DNA from 2 places in the Peribacillus sp. R9-11 genome. Region 2 is predicted to be linked to the other one. Evidence: predicted binding sites of a transcription regulator. Region 2 holds the regulator's gene; the other holds the start of a gene.
What was found. The regulator NrdR, encoded in region 2, represses ribonucleotide reductase genes. The targets are predictions, from matches to a motif close to AACACNATATATNGTGTT.
Positions count from the first base shown of each region.

Region 1 (3,217 bases), 370 kb from region 2:
TTATCAAGCTTAATAGCCTAAATAAAAATCCCCGCCATCTGAGCGGGGATTTTTATTCATTATATGTATAGAGAATGACCAGCTGGAAATGAATATACAATAAGACATAATAAGCTTTAAGACGGCATTTCATTTCAATTTTTAGTATGATAGCTTTTTAATTAAAAAGAGCCCATGCGGAGATGGGTTCTTATTTCTTTGCTTTAATTTTACCGGTCCACATTTTGAAACCGCCTTTTAGGTGAAACAGTTCTTTGTAGCCTTTTTTGTATAGCATGGCTGCAGCTCTTCCGCTGATGATTTCGCTTTGAGCGTACAAGTATACAGGCTTGTCCGGCCTAATTTCGACCAGGCGTGTTTTCATTTGAGTCATAGGGATGTTTCTTGCGCCTAAGATATGACCATTATCAAATTCATTTGGTTCCCGCACATCGATTAGTTGTACTTTTCTGTAGTTAGCAATAAATTCATCCTGTGTTAACGTTTTAACGATTTTACGCTGGCGGTACCAATTAAAAAGTGAATACGCAATAACCACTCCTATGATGATGAGCAGTGTATATAATAATTCCAAACATAAAAACTCCCTTCTACCTAACGAATACAGACAATCTTTATTATATAATTGCTTTAACTAATAATCAAAAAATATTTTCGTAAAATTCTTTATCGACTTAATGGTACTTTCTTTTTTAGAGTGTTAAAGTCTGTTAAACTACTAAATGTGAGTTTTTTTATGACGGAATTACTGACTTACTTTTAAACAGTCTACATGAAATGAGGGGTAAGGATGACAAAAGAAAAATGGGGATTTATAGATTCTGGATATTGTTCACCGGCTTTTAATATGGCGATGGACGAAGCTCTTTTAAACTGGCAGAGTAAAGGGGAAATACCACCGATTATCCGCTTTTACGGTTGGGACCCAGCTACATTGTCGATTGGTTATTTTCAAAAGGCAGAATCTGAAATTGATATAGAAGAAGTTAAAAGGCAGGGCCTCGGTTTTGTTCGCAGACCAACAGGAGGACGTGCTGTACTGCACGAACATGAATTGACTTATAGCGTAATTGTCCCAGAATCCTATCCGGGAATGCCTACTACTGTTACTGAGGCATATCGAGTTATTTCTGAAGGAATATTAATGGGGTTCAGGAATCTTGGATTGGATGCTTATTTTGCTGTACCTCGAACCGATCAGGAGAAAGCGGCTTTAAAAGCACCCAAGTCTTCCGTCTGTTTTGATGCGCCAAGCTGGTATGAATTGGTCGTTGAGGGCCGTAAGGTAGCTGGCAGTGCACAAACAAGGCAAAAGGGCGTCATCCTTCAACACGGGGCCATTTTACTTGAACTTGATGATGAAAAGCTCTTTAGCGTGTTTAAATTCTCAAATGACAGGGTTAAAGAGAGAATGCAAAAAAACTTAAAAAACAAAGCCGTGGCCATAAATGACATTGCCGGAAGAAAGATTACCATCCCAGAAGCAAAAGATGCTTTTGAAAAAGGTTTTGCCGATGGACTTTCGATCGAATTAGAGCCATACGTCCTCACTGAACAGCAATTGCTGGAAGTGAAAGCCATTGCAGAAAGCAAATATGAAAGCGATGAATGGAATTTTTTGAGATAGAAGAAGCAGGATAATTAGAACAGATAATAAAAATGTTTTTTCAGATTTTTGCAAACAAATAAGCTTTTCCTTGCAACGATAAGCACTAACAAGGACAGGGAAAAAGCAAGGTTCAAATTAATTGAAATCTGATGAAAAATTATTATAAATCGACATTTTCCTCCCTTTTACTAACTATATTAATTGATTTATCGTTTGACAAAATTAAAAGTTAATCAACACAAACACAATATATAGTAGTCGAAATATTTATTACGACACTATATATTGATTTTTGAGTTTCGCTATGATAAATTTAGGGTAACTTGTTAAGCGAAACGGACATGTAAGACTACATATAAATTTTTGCAGCAAGAACGGATCTTGAAACATATAAAGGAGAGGGAATTATGTCGGTTGTAATAAAAGAAGCTTTAAAGGTTGATCTAGAAAGGTTGAATAAGGATATTTCTTTATTTCCCCAGGTCCATCCTGTAACAGCTGATATGAAAATGACGCATAAAGGCGTGTCCCGTCTAGTTATGCTTGACCGCTATTCTTTTAAGGATACTGAAAAAATTACGCTCTCGACTGGCGATTTTGTAGTATTGACGATTAAGGAAGATCCGAAATTCCCTGCACGGGGTCTTGGTTACATCGTTGAAATAGATTGGGAAACGAAAAAAGCTAAGGTATTAGTGGATGATGAATTTCGCGGAGCATTAGATAACCCGGAAGAAGTGGCAACGGGGATTGTAAATCGACCGCTTGATATCATTGAAAAGCCGCTTGAAATATACTATGAACAAATTGCAAAACGTAATGCAACGGGATTGGCTTCAGTGGAAAAGACTGAGGAAAAAAGAACGGAATGGTTCAATAAGTTCTATGAAGAATTAAAGAACCTTAATTTTGTCCCAGCAGGACGTGTATTATATGGAGCCGGTTCTAACACGGATGTTACTTATTTTAATTGCTATGTAATGCCATTTGTTCCGGATTCACGCGAAGGAATTTCCGAACATAGAAAGCAAGTCATGGAAATCATGAGCCGCGGAGGCGGTGTAGGTACGAACGGATCGACACTTCGTCCAAGAAATACATTGGCAAAAGGGGTAAATGGAAAATCCTCCGGTTCAGTTTCATGGCTTGATGATATTGCGAAATTGACCCATCTTGTTGAACAGGGCGGAAGCAGACGCGGTGCACAAATGATTATGCTTGCGGATTGGCATCCAGATATTGCTGAGTTCATTATTTCGAAAATGCAAAATCCACGGATTCTTCGCTACTTAGTGGAAAACACAAAAGATGAAACCATCAAAAAGTACGCTACAGATAAATTAAAATTCACTCCGCATACCGAACAGGAAACGGCTATGTACCAAGGTATCATCAACTATAAAGAGATTCCGGGTTTAGGCGGATTTAACGAGAAAATCATTAGAGAGGCCGAGGAAAAGGTTCGTACAGGCGGAACGTACAGTGTCCATAATGCCGATTTTCTAACAGGCGCCAATATCTCGATTTGCTTGACTAAGGAATTTATGGAAGCTGCCGAACAAGATGGCGAATATGAATTGCGTTTCCCGGATGTTGAAAGCTATAATG
Region 1 covers NZ_CP133763.1:3,868,400-3,871,616, reverse strand. The annotation lists gene gcvPB (aminomethyl-transferring glycine dehydrogenase subunit GcvPB) at 1-13, shown strand, start outside; gene RE409_RS18765 (rhodanese-like domain-containing protein) at 191-574, opposite strand; gene RE409_RS18760 (lipoate--protein ligase family protein) at 791-1,627, shown strand; gene RE409_RS18755 (vitamin B12-dependent ribonucleotide reductase) at 2,017-3,217, shown strand, end outside.
Region 1: RE409_RS18755 (vitamin B12-dependent ribonucleotide reductase) is a predicted target of NrdR. The motif match lies at 1,851-1,868, and genes of this name have one in related genera.

Region 2 (3,217 bases):
TGCAATCATCGATGGTCTATCAACGATGATGATTGGGAATAGAAAAGTGAAAGTCCTTGCTTGGTATGATAACGAGTGGGGTTACTCAAACCGTGTAGTGGATCTTGTAAATTTAGTAGCTTCCGAGTTGAAAAAAACTTCAGAAGTTCAATTATCTGCTAATTAGTTGAATAAACCCGAGTCTGCTGAGTCTTTTAGCGGGCTCGGGTTTATTTTTAGCGAATTTTTAATTCTATTTTTAGCGGTTTAATGTGAAATTTTTTTTGCGAAGTGATAAACTGCTATGAAATGATTCAAAGGGCAAGGACTTCATTAAGAAAGCCCTTACATTTTTTTGTATAAACATTATCTTGCCGAAAATTCAAAATGGCAGTTGCAAAAAAATTTCAAACAATATATACTATGAATCGTGAACTTCTTCAAAAGAGAGTTTGCACGATGGCTACTTAAAGGGTTAGGACCTCTTTGGACTAACTTTCCCCCGTGGTAGTTGTTAGAAGTTATGTAATTTTTAATCATGGTAAGGGGGAAGCTTAAAATGGAAACAGCTTACACTATGGAAACAATGGGTAGACATGTCATTTCTGAACTTTGGGGTTGTGACTTTGAAAAACTGAACAATATTGATTTGATTGAAAAGATTTTTGTTGATGCTGCATTGAAGTCAGGTGCAGAGGTTCGCGAAGTAGCCTTCCACAAGTTTGCTCCACAAGGAGTAAGTGGGGTTGTCATCATTTCTGAATCACATTTAACGATTCACAGTTTTCCAGAACACGGCTATGCAAGCATTGATGTCTATACATGTGGTAATTTGGATCCGAATATTGCGGCAAACTATATTGCTGAAGCTTTGAATGCGCAAACACGTGAAAACATTGAACTTCCACGTGGATTAGGTCCGGTACAAATGAAAAAAGCCAATATAAGTGCCCTATAAAAAACGTATACACAGAGATGCCATGGGTGCATCTCTTTTTTAATGCAATAAATTAGCAAGCCCGCTTTAAACTAAAGATTGTGACTAGTAAAAAGCATAAAGACTCTGATAACGCTCCTTCAAAAAAGTGCCTACTGTTGGAAGTTACACTTTTTACTTGTACTGGTTGTTCCTTTTAATATAAGATTGAGATAGAAGAGTAAATCCTTGGGGAACATTTAGATAGGGGAGTCCTACATAAAATACGGAGCTGATAATGATGAAATGCCCATCATGTCAATATAATGGAACAAGAGTGCTCGATTCCAGGCCAGTCGATGAAAGTAAATCGATTCGACGACGCCGTGAATGTGAGGCATGTGGTTTTCGATTCACGACATTTGAAAAGGTAGAGGAAACGCCGCTGATTGTAGTGAAAAAAGGCGGGACACGGGAAGAGTTCAGTCGTGATAAAATCCTACGTGGCTTAATCAGGGCCTGCGAAAAACGTCCAGTTCCACTAAAGGAATTGGAGCAAATTACCAGTTATGTAGAAAAGGAATTGCGCAACCAGGGCATCGCAGAAGTGAAAAGTGACAATGTCGGCGAAATGGTGATGGACAAACTGGCAGAAGTCGATGAGGTTGCCTATGTTAGATTCGCTTCCGTATATCGACAATTTAAAGATATTAATGTCTTTATTGATGAATTGAAAGATTTAATAAATAAAGAAAGAAAGTAGAGCTGAAGATTTACTTTGGCTCTTTTTTCACTACATCTTTTGAAAGGTTTGAATGGAGATGTCAATGCATTGGCAAGAATTGCTCCCAGCGGATTCATACTTGGTTTCATCTGCGGGGCTGCTTCATGATTATGATCGGAAAATACTAACCCGACTATATCAACCTCTTATTGGACCGATCTGTATTAGCCTATACATGACGTTATGGAGTGAGTTAGAGGAAAATCGGCTCTGGTCGGAAGCTTCCTCACATTATCAATTAATGAATACAATTGGCCTTAAATTAGGCGATATTTACGAAGCACGCCTTTTGCTTGAGGGAATCGGACTGCTGAATGTGTATAAGAAATCGAAAGAAGATACGAAGGAATTTATTTACGAATTGAATTCGCCGCTGTCACCTCAACAGTTTTTCACTGATGGTATGCTGAATATATACTTATACAAAAAAATTGGCAAAGTACAATTTAACCGGTTAAAGAGATTCTTTTGCGATGATCACATTTTAACGGATCAGTATGAAAGTGTGACAAAATCTTTTGCAGAGGTGTTTTCATCAGATCATTTGGACTCCTTATATGTAACAGATGAAGCGAAAAACGAATGGAAACCTTTGCCCGAACAGCAATATATCAATCGAGCGGATGGAGTCGAGCCATCGGGATTTGACGGCTTATTTGATTTTGACCTTTTGTTAGCCGGAATAAAATCATCAATCGTGCCGAAAAAGGCCTTTACTCCGAAAATAAAAAGTACGATTGCCAAACTTGCCTTTTTATATGGCATTGATCCGCTTGAAATGCAAAAACTAGTTATGGATGCCGTTTCATTGGATGATGAGATCGACGAGGAAATATTAAGAAAGGCGGCAAGGGACTGGTACCAAATCGAGCGACAGGCCGATATGCCTTCCCTTGTCAATCGCGTGCAGCCGATACGTGAACGAACACAAAAAGAAGAACCGAAAACGCAGGAACAAGAGCTAATCCGTCATTTGGAGACGATTTCCCCGCGCGACCGTCTGATGCAGTTGTCAGGCGGTGCAGAGCCATCCAGCGGTGATTTGAAAGTGGTAGAAGGTGTGATGATCAACCAAAAGCTAAATCCGGGGGTCGTCAATGTCTTAATTGAATATGTTATGCTCAAAACAGATATGAAATTCACAAAGGGCTATGTGGAAAAACTGGCGGGCCATTGGGCACGTCTGAAGGTGTCTACTGTCATCGAAGCGATGGAACTAGCTAAAAAAGAGCACCGGAAATATCAGGATTGGGCTCAGGGAAGCAGAAACGTTGCAAAAGGCGGCCGGAAAAAGACGATTCGGGAAGAAGTGGTTCCCGAATGGCTTGAGAAAAAAGAAGAAACACAGCAGGAGCAGAAAGTGGATCAGCCTGAATTGAATGAACAGAAACGCGAGCTTCAGGAGAAATGGAAGCAGTGGAAAGCAGGAGGTGAAATGAACGATGGAAAAGATTAATAGTTCCCTTAATAAATTGGCTAATACAAACCAATTTCAGGAGCGTTATGAAAAGTTAAAACAGGAAATTTTTGAAGACGAA
Region 2 covers NZ_CP133763.1:4,242,192-4,245,408, reverse strand. The annotation lists gene RE409_RS20675 (glyceraldehyde-3-phosphate dehydrogenase) at 1-166, shown strand, start outside; gene speD (adenosylmethionine decarboxylase) at 557-937, shown strand; gene nrdR (transcriptional regulator NrdR) at 1,197-1,658, shown strand; gene RE409_RS20660 (replication initiation and membrane attachment family protein) at 1,717-3,135, shown strand; gene dnaI (primosomal protein DnaI) at 3,122-3,217, shown strand, end outside.